2 regions of the Streptomyces sp. NPDC006339 genome follow, and region 2 is predicted to be linked to the other one. Evidence: predicted binding sites of a transcription regulator. Region 2 holds the regulator's gene; the other holds the start of a gene.
The links. The regulator HrcA, encoded in region 2, represses chaperone genes, less so after heat shock. The targets are predictions, from matches to a motif close to TTNGCACTCNGNNNNNCNGAGTGCNAA.
Positions count from the first base shown of each region.

Region 1: groES (co-chaperone GroES) is a predicted target of HrcA. The motif match lies at 5,351-5,377, and genes of this name have one in related genera.

Region 1 is NZ_JBEXQW010000002.1:208,855-217,597, reverse strand. It holds gene ABZ135_RS02615 (sugar ABC transporter permease) at 1-436, shown strand, start outside; gene ABZ135_RS02610 (carbohydrate ABC transporter permease) at 433-1,287, shown strand; gene ABZ135_RS02605 (hydroxyacid dehydrogenase) at 1,305-2,345, shown strand; gene ABZ135_RS02600 (ester cyclase) at 2,407-3,105, shown strand; gene groL (chaperonin GroEL) at 3,196-4,824, opposite strand; gene groES (co-chaperone GroES) at 4,943-5,251, opposite strand; gene ABZ135_RS02585 (hypothetical protein) at 5,398-5,637, opposite strand; gene ABZ135_RS02580 (polysaccharide deacetylase family protein) at 5,634-6,608, opposite strand; gene ABZ135_RS02575 (class I SAM-dependent methyltransferase) at 6,709-7,893, shown strand; gene ABZ135_RS02570 (hypothetical protein) at 7,838-8,530, opposite strand; gene ABZ135_RS02565 (RNA polymerase sigma factor) at 8,542-8,743, opposite strand, start outside.
Region 2 is NZ_JBEXQW010000024.1:51,577-60,319, reverse strand. It holds gene ABZ135_RS20565 (16S rRNA (uracil(1498)-N(3))-methyltransferase) at 1-557, opposite strand, end outside; gene ABZ135_RS20560 (nitronate monooxygenase) at 554-1,645, opposite strand; gene dnaJ (molecular chaperone DnaJ) at 1,757-2,893, opposite strand; gene hrcA (heat-inducible transcriptional repressor HrcA) at 2,894-3,913, opposite strand; gene ABZ135_RS20545 (MBL fold metallo-hydrolase) at 4,085-4,816, shown strand; gene ABZ135_RS20540 (DUF3097 domain-containing protein) at 4,827-5,630, shown strand; gene hemW (radical SAM family heme chaperone HemW) at 6,067-7,299, opposite strand; gene ABZ135_RS20530 (AMP-dependent synthetase/ligase) at 7,368-8,743, opposite strand, start outside.

The DNA of each region.
Region 1 (8,743 bases), on a different contig from region 2:
CTCCCCCGAGGGCGCCCTCCCCTCCGTCGTCAACATCGCGCTGTGGGAGTGGCTCGGCTACAACATGGTGATCTTCTACGCGGCCCTCCAGGCCATCGACCGCTCCGTGCTCGAAGCCGCCACCGTCGACGGCGCCGGCTCCTGGCGGATCGCCTTCAGCATCAAGATCCCGCTGATCAGGGCCTCGCTCGCGATGGTCGCCCTCTTCACCGTCATCGGCTCGCTCCAGCTCTTCACCGAGCCGCTCATCCTCAACAAGGGCACCGGATCCGCCGTCACCTCGACCTGGACGCCCAACATGTACGCGTACACCGCCGCGTTCGACCGCAACGACTACGGACTGGCCGCGGCCGCGTCCGTCCTGCTCGCCCTCACGGCCGCGCTGCTGTCCTTCGCCGTCACCCGTCTCACCGGCCGGAAGGGGAAGCGCGCATGAGCACCCGACGCCCCACGAACGTCTGGCTGTCGAAGACCGCCGTCAACGGCGCCCTCGTCCTCGCCGTCGTCTACATGCTCTTCCCCCTCGTGTGGCTGCTCACCGCCGCCACCAAGGACGCCGGCGGACTCCTCGCCGGAAACGCCTTCTCCTTCGAGGGCTTCGACCTCGGCGGCAACCTCCGCCGCCTCGCCGACTACAACGACGGCATCTACTTCCACTGGTACCTCAACAGCCTGCTCTACGCGGGCCTCGGCGCCCTCGCCTGCTCGCTGATCAGCGTCGCCGCCGGCTACGCCTTCGACAAATACGACTTCCGCGGCAAGGAGAAGCTGTTCGGCGTCGTCCTGCTCGGCGTGCTCGTCCCCACCACCGCGCTCGCCCTGCCGATGTACCTCCTCGCCAGCGAGGTCGGCATCGTCAACACCTACTGGGCCGTGCTCGTCCCCGTCCTCGTCAATCCCTTCGGGGTCTACCTCGCCCGGGTCTTCAGCGCCGGCTACATCCCCGACGAGGCCCTGGAGGCCGCCCGTATCGACGGGGCCGGCGAACTGCGCACCTTCTGGTCCATCGGCCTGCGCATGGTCATGCCCGGCTTCGTGACCGTCTTCCTCTTCCAGTTCACCGCCATCTGGAACAATTTCTTCCTCCCCCTGGTGATGCTCTCGGACCAGAAGCTCTTCCCGCTGAGCCTCGGCCTCTACGCGTGGAACAGCAACGCCCACGCCGAACCCGACTACTACCCCCTCGTCGTCACCGGCTCCCTGCTCGCGGTCGTCCCCCTCGTCGTCGCCTTCGTCTCCCTCCAGCGCCACTGGAAGGCCGGTCTGACCGCCGGCAGCGTCAAGTGAGGAACACGGATCCCAGGATGCACTCGACCACCGACAACGCCCCCGGCCCCCGCCCGCGGCTCCTGCTCGCGATGGGCCCCGGCGTCGCCGAACGCCTCCTCACCGACACCCACCGCGCCCGCCTCGCCGCGCTGACCCGCACCGACCCGCACCTGGTCGCCCACGACCTCGCCACGCCCACGCCCGAGGTCGCCGCCGCGCTCGCCGAGGCCGAACTCCTCCTCACCTGCTGGGGCGCCACCCCGCTCACCGCCGAGGTGCTGGAGCGCGCCCCGCGCCTCGAGGCCGTCGTCCACGCCGCCGGTTCGGTCAAGCACCACATCACCGACGCCTGCTGGGAGCGCGGCATCGCCGTCACCTCGGCCGCCGCCGCCAACGCCCTGCCCGTCGCCGAATACACCCTCGCCGCGATCCTCTTCGCCGGGAAGCGGGTCCTCCGCTCCGCCCAGCGGTACGCCGAGCTGCGCACCGGCCACGACTGGCTCACCGACTCCGCGGACTCGGGCAACTACCGCAGGACCATCGGCATCGTCGGCGCCTCCCGGATCGGCCGCCGCGTCCTCGAACTGCTCCGCCCCTTCGACCTCGACGTCCTGCTCCACGACCCGTACGTGACGCCGGCCGAGGCCCGCGCGCTCGGCGCCGAGGGCGTCGGCCTCGACGAGCTCTGCGCCCGCAGCACCGTCGTCTCCGTCCACGCGCCCCAGCTCCCCGCCACGTACCGCATGATCAGCGCGGCCCGGATCGCCTCGATGCCGGACGGGGCGACCCTGATCAACACCGCCCGCGGTTCCCTCGTGGACGAGGAGGCCCTCCTCCCCCACCTCGTGGCCGGCCGCCTGCACGCCGTCCTGGACGTGACCGACCCGGAGCTCCCGCCGCCCGACTCCCCCCTCTACACGCTCCCGAACGTCCTGCTCACCCCGCACGTGGCCGGTTCGCTCGGCAACGAGCTGCACCGGATGGCCGACCGGGCCCTGGAGGAGGTGGCGCGTTACGGGCGCGGGGAGCCGTTCGCGGAGGAGGTCAGGGCCGCAGACCTGGGCCGCTCGGCGTGACCGCTCCCCCTGAGGGCGGCGCGCCTAGACTGGAAGGGTCCTACCGGGTCCGGGAGGCGTCATGAGCTTCGTACAGATCATTGATTGCAAGACCAGCCGGGTCGACGACCTGAACGCGCTGATGGACCGCTGGGTCGAGCAGACCCGGGGCAAGCGCACCGCCACCCACAGCATCGTCGGCAAGGACCGCTCCGACGCCTCCCATGTCGTGGAGATCGTCGAATTCCCCTCTTACGACGTCGCCATGCGCAACTCGCAGCTCCCCGAGACCGACCGGATCTTCCGGGAGATGGTCGCGCTCTGCGACGAGATGCCGACCTTCACCGACCTGGACGTCGTCCGGGACGAGGCGCTGTACAAGGCGAACGCCCGGCGGCTCCTGGAGATGATCGCGGGCGAGCCGGAGCTGGCGCTGCTCGACGAGGTGATCGCCGAGGGGTACCACGACCACGATCCCACCAACGAGCAGGACGTCATCGGCATGGACGCGGTCCGGCGCGAGGTGGAGATGTGGCGCGGCGGCTTCGACTTCTCCTTCACCGTCGACGACCAGATCGCCGAGGGCGACCGGGTGTGCACCCGCTGGACCTGGCGGGGCACCCACAGCGGTGACTTCATGGGGCTCCAGCCCACCGGCATGGAGGTCGAGATGACCGGCACGGTCATCCACCGCTTCCGCGACGACGGCAAGATCGCCGAGGGCTGGTGGCAGTACGACCTGCTGGGGCTGATGGGGCAGCTCGGCGCGGTCGAGGCGTAGTCCTCCGGGAAAGGCCGAGGCCCGGTGCTCCCTGGCGGGAGCACCGGGCCTCACGCACCGCGTTCGTGCGTCAGTGACCGCGTTCGTGCGTCAGTGGGAGTGGCCGTGACCGTGGCCGTGGCCGTGGTCCGCCGGCTCCTCCTCCTTCTTCTCCACCACGAGGGTCTCGGTGGTGAGGAGCAGGGAGGCGATCGAGGCGGCGTTCTCCAGGGCGGAGCGCGTCACCTTCACCGGGTCGATGACGCCGGCCTTGACCAGGTCGCCGTACTCGCCGGTGGCGGCGTTGAAGCCCTGGCCCTTGTCGAGCTCCGCCACCTTCGCGGTGATGACGTAGCCCTCGAGGCCGGCGTTCTCGGCGATCCAGCGCAGCGGCTCGACGGCGGCGCGGCGGACGACCGCGACACCGGTGGCCTCGTCGCCGGTCTTGTCGAGGTTGCCCTCGAGGACCTTGACGGCGTGGACCAGCGCGGAGCCACCACCGGAGACGATGCCCTCCTCGACCGCGGCGCGGGTCGCGGAGATGGCGTCCTCCAGGCGGTGCTTCTTCTCCTTCAGCTCCACCTCGGTGGCGGCGCCGACCTTGATCACGCACACGCCGCCGGCCAGCTTCGCGAGGCGCTCCTGGAGCTTCTCGCGGTCCCAGTCGGAGTCCGTGGCCTCGATCTCGGCCTTGATCTGGTTGACGCGGCCGAGGACGTCCTCGGAGGAGCCGGCGCCGTCCACGATCGTGGTGTCGTCCTTGGTGACGGTCACGCGGCGGGCGCTGCCCAGCACGTCCAGACCGGCCTGGTCGAGCTTGAGGCCGACCTCCTCGGAGATGACGGTGGCACCGGTGAGGGTGGCCATGTCCTGGAGCATCGCCTTGCGGCGGTCACCGAAGCCGGGCGCCTTGACGGCGACGGCGTTGAAGGTGCCGCGGATCTTGTTGACGACGAGGGTGGAGAGGGCCTCGCCCTCGACGTCCTCGGCGATGATCAGCAGCGGCTTGGAGGAGCCGGCCTGGATGACCTTCTCGAGCAGCGGCAGGAGGTCCTGGATGGAGGAGATCTTGCCCTGGTTGATCAGGATGTACGGGTCGTCGAGGACGGCCTCCATACGCTCCTGGTCGGTCACCATGTACGGGGAGAGGTAGCCCTTGTCGAAGGCCATGCCCTCGGTGAAGTCGAGCTCCAGGCCGAAGGTGTTGGACTCCTCGACGGTGATGACACCGTCCTTGCCGACCTTGTCCATCGCCTCGGCGATGAGCTCGCCGACCTGCTGGTCCTGCGCGGAGAGCGCGGCGACGGCGGCGATGTCGGACTTGTCGTCGATCGGGCGCGCGGTGGCGAGCAGCTCGTCCGAGACGGCCTTCACGGCGGCGTCGATGCCCTTCTTCAGGGCGGCCGGGGAGGCACCGGCGGCGACGTTGCGCAGACCCTCGCGGACCAGGGCCTGGGCGAGCACGGTGGCGGTGGTGGTGCCGTCACCCGCGATGTCGTTGGTCTTGGTCGCCACCTCCTTCACGAGCTGGGCGCCGAGGTTCTCGTACGGGTCCTCGATCTCGACCTCGCGGGCGATCGTGACACCGTCGTTGGTGATGGTGGGGGCGCCGAACTTCTTGTCGATGACGACGTTGCGGCCCTTGGGGCCGATCGTCACCTTCACCGTGTCGGCCAGCTTGTTGACGCCGCGCTCAAGGGCGCGACGGGCGTCCTCGTCGAACTTCAGGATCTTCGCCATGGGAGCGATTCAGCCCTCTCGGAAATCGTTGAAAAAGACTGCGCCCCTGGACGCCCGCGGAGAAGCCAGGGGGTCAGGGGCGCAGTTCAAAGCATCTCTGCAGGTGCCTTGGGGTGACTTACTTCTCGATGATCGCGAGCACGTCGCGAGCCGAGAGGACGAGGTACTCGTCGCCGTTGTACTTCACCTCGGTGCCGCCGTACTTGCTGTACAGCACGACGTCGCCGACCTTCACGTCGAGCGGAAGGCGCTCGCCGTTCTCGAAGCGGCCCGGGCCCACGGCGAGGACGGCGCCCTCCTGGGGCTTCTCCTTCGCGGTGTCCGGGATGACCAGGCCAGAGGCGGTGGTCTGCTCCGCGTCGAGCGGCTGGACCACGATGCGGTCCTCGAGCGGCTTGATGGCAACCTTGGAGCTGGTGGTCGTCACGATCCGACCTCCCCCTTCGGAGATCTCACGGGGTTAACTGTCTGAGGTGGCGACCAGGTGGATCCGTCGTCGCGGGTGCCGGACCTGCCCGTCGCTGTGTTGGCACTCTCCGGTGGGGAGTGCCAGAGCCGAGACTATGACCGCGATTAGCACTCGGTCAAGCGGAGTGCCAATTCACGACCCCGTGGCGCGAACGGCAGGGCGGATTCCCTCCGATCCGGGGGAACGCTCGGCCGGATCTGGTGGTTCCGTACGAGCGGGGTGACCTTCTCCGCCGCCTTGCGGCCCAGCCGTTCGATCGGGTCGACCGAGGACGCGCAGCCCGGCAGGGCGGCCAGCGCGCCGGCCAGGGCCAGGGCGGCGGTGAGCCGGCGCGCCCGGCTCACACGTAGTCCTCGAGCTTCGCCACCGCGTATCCCTTGGCCGTGACCGTCTTCATCACCCGCCGGATCATGTCCGGCATGCTGCCCTTCCAGTCCCCCTTGCCCCGGAAGTGGGTGAGGATGATGTCGCCGGGGTGCAGGTCCCGGTCCCACTCGCGCCACTCCATGTGGTCGGGGAACGCCTCGGACGCCCACAGCGGGACGGCCTTGACGCCGCACGCCTTCGCCGCGCGCAGGGTGTCCTCGTTGTAGTTGCCGTACGGCGGGCGGAAGAGCGGCGGCCGCTTGCCGAACCGCTTCTCGATGACGTCCTGCATGCCGCAGATCTGCCGCTTCTGGTCCGCGTAGTCGAGGCCCGGCAGATAGGGGTGGGTCAGGGTGTGGTTGTGCAGGGCCACCCCGGAGTCCTGCATCTTCTTGAAGTAGCCGTAGTCCTCCTTGACGAGGTAGTCGCTGAGGAACGCGCTGTACGGGATCCTCAGCTCGCTCATCATCCGCAGCAGCTCGGGGTCCTTCTCCGCGCCGTCGTCGATCGTCAGGAAGACGATCTTCTGCTTGGTCGGCACGGTGGTGAAGACCGGGGGCAGGTTCGTCCCGTCGGTCTCGAAGCCCTTGCGGGTGGTGATCCGCGGCTTCACGGCGGGCGGCTCGGGCGCTTCGAGCGGCGGCTGCGCCAGGCCCCACTTCTTGGCGGCGGCCACGCGGGCGGCGCGCGCCTTGCGGACCCGTTCCACGTACGCGTTGAGCGCGCCGGCCGCGCCCTGCGCCTCGGCGCGGGGCTGCTGGCCGGCGGCCGGCCGGGCCGGGCCCGAGCCGGATCCGGTCCGCTCGCCGGCGCCGGGCTCGGCGCAGGCCGAGGCGAGCGCGGCGACGACCAGGGCGGCCCCGACCACCCGCACACCCCGCGACGACCGCGTCGACCGCGACGAGCGGGGAAATGAGCGGGACTGTTCGTTTTGTCGTACTAGCTGCATGGCGCCGCATCCTGTCAGCGGCACGCCCCTCCGGGGCGCCGACACCACCGGAGGGCGCCCACCGTCCCCCGGGCGGCCCACACCCGCCCCGACCACCACAATGGGAGGGGTGACCGACCTCGCCGCCTTCACCGCCCTGCTCGCCCCCGAGGGGCAGGCCCTCCTCGACGCCCTGCGCGACTACGACCCCGCCCGGGAACTGGCGGTGGCCTCCAGGCTGCGCCGCGACCACCCCACCGAGCTGGTCTCCGCGGCCCTCGGGCAGGCCCGGCTGCGGCAGCGGGCGGTGGCGAAGTTCGGCGCGGAGGACGCCCACCGGATGTACTTCACGCCGAACGGCGTCGAGCAGTCCACGCGGGCGACCGTGGGCGCGTACCGCGCCGAGCGGCTGAAGGCGCTGGGCGTGCGCAGCGTCGCCGACCTGTGCAGCGGCATCGGCGGCGACGCCCTCGCGCTCGCCCGCGCCGGGATCTCCGTCCTCGCCGTCGACCGCGACCCACTGACCGCCGCGGCCGCCCGCGCCAACGCCGAGGCGCTCGGGCTCGCGGACCTGATCGAGGTGCGCTGCGCCGACGTCACCGAGATCGACACCAGCCCGTACGACGCCGTGTTCGTGGACCCGGCCCGGCGCGGCGGCCGGGGCCGGATCTTCGACCCCGAGGCGTACTCGCCGCCGCTGTCCTGGGCGGTCGAGGCGGCCCGCAAGGCCCCGCACGCGGCCCTGAAGATCGCCCCGGGCATCCCGCACGAGGCGGTGCCCGACGAGGCCGAGGCGGAGTGGATCTCGGACGGCGGGGACGTGAAGGAGGCGGTCCTCTGGTTCGGCACCGAGCCCGGCGCCCGCCGCGCGACCCTGCTGCCCGGCGGCGCCACGCTCACCGGCGGCACGCTCCCCGACCCCGAGGTCCGGCCCGTCGGCCGCTACCTCTACGAACCGGACGGCGCCGTCATCCGCGCCCACCTGGTCGCCGAGGTGGCGCGGGACCTCGGCGGCGGGCTGATCGACGAGACCATCGCCTACATCACCGCCGACACCCTCACCCCGACCCCGTACGCCACCGCCTACGAGATCACCGACGAACTCCCCTTCAACCTGAAGAAGTTGAAGGCCCTGCTGCGTGAACGGGAGGTCGGCAACCTGACCGTGAAGAAGCGCGGCTCGGCCGTCGAACCCGAGGAGATCCGCCGCCGGGTCAAGCCGAAGGGCCCCCACGCGGCGACCGTGCTGCTCACGCGGGTCGCGGGGGCTCCGACGATGCTGATCGGGGGTCCTGCCGGCGGGTGACGGGGCCGGTGACCCGGAGCGCAAGGCGGAGGTGGGATACCGCCTTCGTCAGCCCGATCAGGCCGTTGATCCAGAAGATGAGCGCGGCGCCCATGCCGTACGCGACGAGGCCGTAGCCGCCGTCCAGGTAGGAGACGGCGCCCTCCCGGCTCACACCGGCCGGGACGGCGAAGCCCAGCCACAGGCCGATGCCGCACATCACGGCGGACAGCAGCATCCAGCAGGCGCTCAGGACCGGCGCCCGCAGCCGGGCGTCCGTGGGGCCGTGCCGGTCCAGGAGCGCCCACTGGACGAGCCGCTCGCGCACGATCCGGTCCTGCCGCACGGACCGCGCGGTCAGCCACACCGCCGGCACGAGCACGCCGATCCCGAGCGCGGCCACGATCAGCCCGAGGAGCATCGTGACCGGGTCGAGGATCGGGCCGCCGAGCGAGGCGAGCAGCACGCCGACCATGCCCCAGCCGAGCTGGAGCATCAGGAACCAGGCCAGGAACAGCGCGAGCCGCGCGCCGCCGAGCAGCCGCCGCCCCAACGCGTCGAGCGCCAGCGCCCGGTCGGCGAGCCGCGCCGCCCGGTCGGGCCAGTTCCGGATCTCGGCGGGCGGAGGCGGCGGAGGCATCGGTATGCGCGAGGACATGGAGAGCAAGCCTAAGGGGTGGGAGTGTCCTGTCGATCAGCGGCGGGCAGGCCCTTCTCCCTTGCCTGCGGGCCGAGTTCACCGGCCCGCCGCCGCAGCAGGGCCCGCTCCCGCTCGTTCCGGGTCAGCTCCGCGGCCCGCTCGAACTCCGCCCGGGCCTCGGCCGTGCGCCCCAGCCCGGCCAGCAGGTCGCCGCGGACGCTCGGCAGCAGG
Region 2 (8,743 bases):
TCGGCGGTGGCCAGAGCCCCGCTCGGATGCGCGCGGTCCTCGTGCAGGACGGCCGCGAAGTCGGCCTCCGCGAGGAGCGCGGCGACCTGCTTGGACGACATGAGCTCGGCGACCTCGGGGAAACGGGTGCGGCGCGACTGCTTGCCGGCCTCGCGGGCGGTGGCCCGCCACTTGGAGAGGGCCTTGAGTCCCCGGTCGCCCTTCCACTGGGTGATGCAGCGGGACGCGGCCCACGGCACGATCGCGTCCACGCCGGTCTCCGTCATGGTCTCGACGGCCAGTTCGCCCCGGTCGCCCTTGGGCAGGGCCTGGACGACGGTGATGCGCGGCGCGGGCGGGGGGTCCTCGTGGACGGCGGTGACCTCGACGGTCAGCCGGTCCTTGTCCTCGGCGGCGGTGACCACGCACGCGGCCCAGGCGCCCCGCCCGTCGGTGAGCACCAGCTCCTCACCGGCGCGCAGCCGCTTCACGGACACGGCGTGGCGGCCCTCGGGCCCGTCGAGGAGGAAGCCGCCGACGGCGGGCACGGCGTCGACGACGAAGACGGGTGCGGTCACGAGGTGCTCCTGGTGCGGTGCGGCAGCCCGGCGAGGGCGGCGTCGAGTTCGGCGGCGAGGACCTCCACGAGCCGGCCGGCCGGGAGCTCCCGCGCGAGGCGGTGGCCCTGCCCGGCCCACAGGGCCATGCCCTGCGGGTCTCCGGCGGTCGCGGCGGCCTTGCGCAGCGGGGCGGTGAGGTGGTGGACCTCGGGGTAGGCGGCGGGCGCGTACGGCCCGTGCTCCCGCAGGAAACGGTTCACCAGGCCCCGGGCCGGCCGCCCGGAGAAGGCCCTGGTGAGCTCGGTGCGGACGAAGAGGGGGTCGGTCAGGGCCCGCTTGTGCAGCGGGTGGGCCCCCGACTCGGGGCAGACGAGGAAGGCGGTGCCGAGCTGGGCGGCGTCGGCGCCGGCCGCGAGCACGGCGGCGATCTGCCGGCCGCGCATGATCCCGCCGGTCGCGACGATCGGAAGCCGGACGCTCTCGCGCACCTCGGTGAGCAGCGGCAGCAGCCCGCGGCCGCTGCCGGCGGAGGGCCCGTCGGCGGGGTCGTCGCGGTGGGTGCCCTGGTGGCCGCCCGCCTCGGTGCCCTGCACACAGATCGCGTCCGCCCCGGCGCGCTCGGCGGTGCGGGCCTCCTCGACGGAGGTGACGGTGACGATCGTGAACGTACCGACCCGGTCGAGGGCGTGCAGCGCGTCACGGTCGGGGCAGCCGAAGGTGAAGGAGACGACCGGCACGGGGTCGTCGAGCAGGATCGCCAGCTTGGCGTCGTACCCGTCGTCCCGGCCCTGGTCGGCGTCGCCGAGCTCCGTCTCGTACCAGGTGGCCTCGCCGGCCAGTTGGTGGCGGTACACCTCGACGGCGGCGGGGTCGGCGGGCTGGCCGCTCGGCGGCATGAAGAGGTTGACCCCGAAGGGCCGGCCGGTGAGCCCGCGGACCTGCTTGATCTCCTGGTAGAGCCCGCCCGCCGTCTTGTACCCCCCGGCCAGGAACCCGAGCGCCCCCGCCTCGCACACGGCACCGACGAGCTCCGGGCAGGACGCGCCACCCGCCATGGGTGCCTGCACGATCGGAAGCCGGGAGAGATCGCTCAGTGCGGTGGACATGCAGGCATCGTGCCATGCCGGTGTGACGGCGCCGAATCGGCGGACGGCCCGCGGAAAGAGGGCGGCCCGCACGATGTGCGAGCCGCCCTCTCCGCGTCGTGCCTACGGGGCTCAGCGCCCGTTGAAGGCGTCCTTCAGGCGCGAGAACAGCCCCTGCTGACCGGGCTGGAACTGGCCCAGCGGGCGCTCCTCGCCGCGCAGCTTGGCCAGCTCGCGCAGCAGGCGCTCCTGCTCGGGGTCGAGCTTCGTCGGGGTCTGGACCTCGACGTGGACGATCAGGTCGCCCCGGCCGTTGCCGCGCAGGTGGGTGACGCCGCGGCCGTGCAGCGGGATGGACTGGCCGGACTGGGTGCCCGGGCGGATGTCCACGTCCTCGAGACCGTCGAGGGTCTGGAGCTGCACCTTCGTGCCGAGCGAGGCCGCCGTCATCGGAAGCGTCACCGTGCAGTGCAGGTCGTCGCCGCGCCGCTGGAAGACGTCGTGCGGGAGCTCGTGGATCTCCACGTACAGGTCACCCGCCGGACCGCCGCCGGGGCCGACCTCGCCCTCCCCGGCCAACTGGATCCGGGTGCCGTTGTCGACACCGGCGGGGATCTTGACCGTGAGGGTGCGGCGGGAGCGGATCCGGCCGTCGCCGGCGCACTCGGGGCACGGGGTCGGGACGACGGTGCCGAAGCCCTGGCACTGGGGGCAGGGACGGGAGGTCATGACCTGGCCCAGGAAGGACCGGGTGACCTGGGAGACCTCGCCGCGGCCGCGGCACATGTCACAGGTCTGCGCGGAGGTGCCGGGCGCGGCGCCCTCTCCGGAGCAGGTGGTGCAGACGACGGCCGTGTCGACCTGGATGTCCTTGGTGGTGCCGAAGGCGGCCTCGTCGAGGGTCACCTCCAGTCGGATCATCGCGTCCTGGCCGCGCCGGGTGCGCGAACGCGGGCCGCGCTGGGACGCCGTACCGAAGAAGGCGTCCATGATGTCCGAGAAGTTGCCGAAGCCGCCCGCGCCGAAGCCGCCGGCCCCGCCGCCTCCGGAGGAGGACAGGGGGTCGCCGCCGAGGTCGTAGACCTGCTTCTTCTGCGGGTCCGAGAGCACCTCGTACGCGGCGTTGATCTCCTTGAACCGCTCCTGCGTCTTCGGGTCCGGGTTCACGTCCGGGTGAAGCTCGCGGGCGAGTCGGCGGAATGCCTTCTTGATCTCGTCCTGCGAGGCGTCCCGACGCACGCCGAGGACGGCGTAATAGTCCGTGGCCACTTACGACTCCGCCAGGATCTGTCCGACGTAACGTGCCACTGCGCGTACCGCTCCCATCGTTCCGGGGTAGTCCATGCGGGTCGGTCCGACCACGCCGAGTTTGGCGACTGCCTCGCCGCCGGAACCGTAGCCGACCGAGACGACGGATGTGGACGTCAGGCCCTCGTGGGCGTTCTCGTGCCCGATCCGTACGGTCATGCCCGATTCCTTGGCCTCGCCGAGCAGCTTGAGGAGCACGACCTGCTCCTCCAGTGCTTCCAGGACGGGCCTGATCGTCAGGGGGAAGTCGTGTCCGAAGCGGGTCAGATTGGCGGTGCCGCCGATCATGAGCCGCTCCTCGTGCTCCTCCACGAGGGTCTCCAGGAGGGTCGCGAGCACGGTCGAGACCGTGGCGCGGTCCTCCGACTCCTCGAAGGACTCCGGCAGGTCCTGCACCAACTGCGGCACGTCCGCGAAGCGGCGTCCGACGACCCGGCTGTTGAGCCGGGCGCGCAGGTCGGCGAGGGAGGTCTCGCCGAAGGGTGCCGGGCAGTCGATCACCCGCTGCTCGACCCGGCCGGTGTCGGTGATGAGCACCAGCATCAGCCGGGCGGGCGCCAGCGACAGCAGTTCCACGTGCCGCACCGTCGAGCGGGTCAGCGAGGGGTACTGCACGACGGCGACCTGGCGGGTGAGCTGCGCGAGCAGCCGGACCGTGCGGCCGACGACGTCGTCGAGGTCGACGGCCCCGTCGAGGAAGTTGTGGATCGCCCGCCGCTCGGGGGTCGACAGCGGCTTGACGCCGGCCAGCCGGTCCACGAAGAGGCGGTAGCCCTTGTCGGTGGGGATGCGCCCGGCGCTGGTGTGGGGCTGGGCGATGTAGCCCTCCTCCTCCAGGACCGCCATGTCGTTGCGCACGGTGGCGGGCGAGACTCCGAGCTTGTGCCGCTCGGTCAGCGCCTTGGAGCCGACCGGCTCCTCCGTCCCGACGTAGTCCTGGACGATGGCGCGCAGCACCTCGAGTCTGCGTTCGCTGAGCATCGTGCGCACCTCCAGGTGTCGATCCGGTTCCGGTTGCTCCGCTTTTGGCACTCGCCCTGTCCGAGTGCCAGGAATCCCCCGGCCAGTGTACGGCGGTGTCCATCGCTCCTGGCAAGGAGGCGGGCTCGGAGGGGTCGAGCCCGATAGCGTCGTCGTATGGATGAGCACGCGATGGACGCCCGTACGGAGCGATGGGAAGAGCTCGGCTGGGAGCGGCTCGGAGACGGCGTCGGAAGGCGCCGGCTGCCGGGCTGGGACGCCACGACGGGCCTGGTCGTGGGCCGTGACGCGGTCCTGCTGTACGACACCGGCGCGACCCTCGCGCAGGGCGCCGAGCTGCGCGCCCAGGTGGCGGAGCTCACGGGCGGCCGGAGGGTGACGCATATCGCACTCAGCCACCCGCACTTCGACCATGTCCTCGGGACGGCGGTCTTCGCGGGCGCCGAGGTCTTCGGGGCGGTCGGCATGGACACCCTGCTGCCCCGGGAGCGCGAGGAGCTGCGGACGGACGCGGTACGGCACGGGGTCGACGAGCGGGCCGCGGCGGAGGCGGCCGAGGTGCTGGTCGCCCCGCGGCACACCGTCTCGGGCGAGTGGACCCTCGACCTGGGCGGCCGGCAGGTGCTGCTGGCCAACGTGGGCCCGGGCCACTCGGGCCATGACCTGGTGCTCCTCGTCCCGGGTGAGCGGGAGATCGTCTTCTGCGGCGACCTGGTCGAGGAGTCGGGCGAACCGCAGGCCGGTCCGGACGCGATCCCGGCCCGCTGGCCGGACGCCCTGGACCGCCTCCTGGCTCTCGGCGGCGAGGACGCGGTGTACGTGCCGGGGCACGGGGCGGTGGTGGACGCCACGTTCGTACGACGCCAGCGCGAAGAACTGGCACGGCGCTTCTCCGTCGCATAACGTCCCCCGAATGCGCAGCTACAACCCGGATCTGACCCCTCCTTGGAAGCGCTCGGCGCCCGTCCCGGAGGTCCCGGCGGACCGTGACCTGGTGGTCGAGGAGGTCTCGACGGGCTTCTGCGGGGCGGTGATCCGCTGTGAGGCCGGCACGGTGACGCTGGAGGACCGCTTCGGCAAGCACCGGGTCTTCCCGATGGAACCGCGCGGCTTCCTGCTGGAGGGCCGGGTCGTCACCCTGGTCCGCCCCTCCCGCCCGGCGCCGGCGCGGCCCACCCGTACGGCCTCCGGCTCGATCGCCGTCCCCGGCGCCCGGGCGCGGGTGGCCCGTGCGGGCCGGATCTACGTCGAGGGCCGCCACGACGCCGAGCTGGTGGAGCGGGTGTGGGGCGACGACCTGCGGATCGAGGGCGTCGTCGTGGAGTACCTGGAGGGCGTCGACGACCTCCCGGCCATCGTCGCCGACTTCGCCCCGGCCCCGGACGCCCGCCTCGGCGTCCTGGTCGACCACCTGGTGGACGGCTCGAAGGAGTCCCGCATCGCGGCCCGGGTCTCCTCCCCCGACGTCCTCGTCGTCGGCCACCCCTACATCGACATCTGGCAGGCCGTGAAGCCCTCCGCCCTGGGCATCCGGGCCTGGCCGACCGTCCCCCGCGGCCAGGACTGGAAAACGGGCATCTGCCGCGCCCTCGGCTGGCCCGAAAACACCGGCGCGGCCTGGCAGCACATCCTCTCCCACGTCCACTCCTACAAGGACCTGGAACCGGAGCTGCTGGGCCGGGTCGAGGAACTGATCGACTTCGTGACGGCGCCGTAGGGCCCCGGTGCGGGCCTCCCCACCGGCGCTGCGCCCGCCCTCCGCCGCTGTCCGTTGTGGGCATTCGTTCCGCTGGTGCGGTGCCCGCCCTTGCCGGGCCGTCGCCCCCTCGGTTGTGGGCATTCGTTCCTCCCCCAGACTCCGTCCGGGGGTGCCCCCAGGCGGAACGGGTGGGCACAACGGAACGGCGCCCCTTGCCGGGCCTAGGCTCCTGGTGCTTTGACCCGCACCACGAGTGCGCCGTACTCGTGGTGCGGGCAGGAACAGGTGCGGAACGCGCCCGCATGGGCGCCGTCCCGTGTGCCCACCCGTCCCGCCCCAGCGGGACGAATGCCCACACGGGCGGGCGGGGCGGGGTGCCGCCCCAGCAGGGCGCGGGCCGCACCGGTCCGGGGCGACGGCCAGCACGGGGTCGAGGCGCGGGGCCGGCCGGGGGTCAGTCCACCAGGTCGCGGACCACCGCGTCCGCCAGGAGCCGTCCCCGCAGGGTCAGCACCGCGCGCCCGTCCGCGTACGGCCCCGCGTCCAGGAGCCCGTCCGCGAGGGCCCGCTCGGCGGCGGCGAGGCCCTGGGGGCGGAGCAGGTCCAGGGGGCACCCCTCCCGGAGGCGCAGCTCCAGCAGGACCCGCTCGACCCGCCGGTCCTCCTCCGACAGCACCTCGCGGCCGGCTCCGGGGGACCGTCCCTCCCCCAGGGCCGCCGCGTACGCCCCGGGGTGCTTGACGTTCCACCAGCGCACCCCGCCCACGTGGCTGTGGGCACCCGGGCCGGCGCCCCACCAGTCGGCGCCGCGCCAGTACAGCTCGTTGTGGAGGCAGCGGCCGGACTCGGAGGTGGCCCAGTTGGACACCTCGTACCACTCGAAGCCCGCGCCGGAGAGCACCTCCTCGGCCATCAGATAGCGGTCGGCGTGGACGTCGTCGTCGGTCATGGGTATCTCGCCGCGCCGGATGCGCCGGGCCAACTGGGTGCCCTCCTCCACGATGAGCGCGTAGGCGCTGACGTGGTCGGGTCCGGCGCCGATCGCCGCGTCGAGGGAGGCCCGCCAGTCGTCGTCGGACTCGCCGGGCGTGCCGTAGATGAGGTCGAGGTTGACGTGCTCGAAGCCGGCCGCCCGCGCCTCCGCGACGCATGCCTCGGGGCGGCCGGGGGTGTGGCTGCGGTCGAGGATCTTCAGCACGTGCTGCCGGGCGCTCTGCATGCCGAAGGAGATCCGGTTGAAGCCGCCGGCCCGCAGCTCCTCCAGATAGGCCGGGTTCACCGACTCCGGGTTGGCCTCGGTCGTCACCTCGGCGTCGTCGGCGATCCCGAACTCGTCCCGGACGGCCGCCAGCATCGACACGAGGTCGCCCGCGTCGAGCAGCGTGGGCGTACCGCCGCCGACGAAGACGGTCCGCACCGGGCGCGGGTCGTCGCCGAGGACCTTGCGGGCGAGCCGTATCTCCTCGGCCACCTGCCCCGCGTAGTTCTCCCGGGAGGCGAGCACGCCGCCAGCGCCGCGCAGCTCGCTCGCGGTGTAGGTGTTGAAGTCGCAGTAGCCGCACCGGGTGGCGCAGTACGGCACGTGCAGATAGAACCCGAGCGGACGCTCCCCGGCCCCCTGCAGGGCGTGCGCGGGCAGCGCCCCGTCGTCGGGCATGGGCTCACCATCGGGCAGTACGGAAGGCATGAGCCTATTGTCCCGTACCGCCCGACGTGAGCGTCCGGCCTGTGGATAACTCCGGCCCGGCCGCCGGATCAGACCTCGCGCGCGCCCTCGTACATCTCGTCGATCAGGTGCTGGTAGGTCCGCTCCACGACCGGCCGCTTCATCTTCAGGCTGGGCGTGAGCTCGCCGTGCTCGACGTCGAGGTCGCGCGGCAGCAGCCGGAACTTCTTGATCGTCTGCCAGCGCTGCAGGCTCTCGTTGAGACGGGTGACGTAGCCCTCGATCAGCTCCTCGACCTGCGGGGAGGCGACGACCTCCGCATAGCTCTTGCCGCCGAGCCCGTGATCGGCGGCCCAGCCGAGGATGGAGGGCTCGTCGAGGGCGATGAGCGCGGTGCAGTAGTTCCGGTCGGCGCCGAGCACCACGATGTTGGAGACGAAGGGGCAGACGGCCTTGAACCGGCCCTCGATCTCCGTGGGGGCGATGTACTTGCCGCCGGAGGTCTTGAACAGGTCCTTCTTGCGGTCGGTGATCCGCAGGTAGCCGTCGGCCGACAGCTCGCCGATGTCACCGGTGTGGAACCAGCCGTCCGGCTCCAGGACCTCGGCGGTCTTCTCCGGCAGACCGTGGTAGCCCTCCATGATGCCGGGGCTGCGCAGCAGGATCTCGCCGTCGTCGGCGATGCGGACCTCGGTGCCGGGCAGCGGCTTGCCGACCGTGCCGGTGCGGTACGCCTCGCCGGGGTTGACGAAGGAGGCCGCGGAGGACTCCGTGAGGCCGTAGCCCTCCAGGATGTGGATGCCGGCGCCGGAGAAGAAGTAGCCGATCTCGGGGGCGAGGGCGACCGAGCCGGAGACGGCGGCGCGCAGCCGGCCGCCGAACGCCTCGCGGAGCTTCTTGTAGACGAGCGCGTCGGCGACCTTGTGCTTGGCGGTGAGGCCGAAGGGCGCGGAGGCGGTGCCGGTGCGGCGGAAGTTGTCCTGGGTGACCTTGGCGTACTCGCGGGCGACGCCGGCCGCCCACTGGAAGATCTTGTACTTCGCCGCGCCGCCCTCGCGGGCCTTGGCGGCGACGCCGTTGTAGACCTTCTCGAAGATGCGGGGGACGGCGGCCATGTAGGTGGGCTGCACGACCGGCAGGTTCACGATGATCTTGTCGATCCGGCCGTCGACGGCGGTGACGTGGCCGACCTCGATCTGGCCGGAGGTGAGCACCTTGCCGAAGACGTGGGCGAGCGGCAGCCACAGGTACTGCACGTCGTCCTGGGTGACCAGGCCGGTGGCGGCGATGGCCTTGGCCATGTACGACCAGTTGTCGTGCGGGAGGCGGACGCCCTTGGGGCGGCCGGTGGTGCCCGAGGTGTAGATGAGGGTGGCGAGCTGATCCTTGGTGATCGCGCCGACCCGCTCCTTGACGATCTCGGGGTGCTTCTCCAGGTACGCCTTGCCGCGCGCCTCCAGCTCGG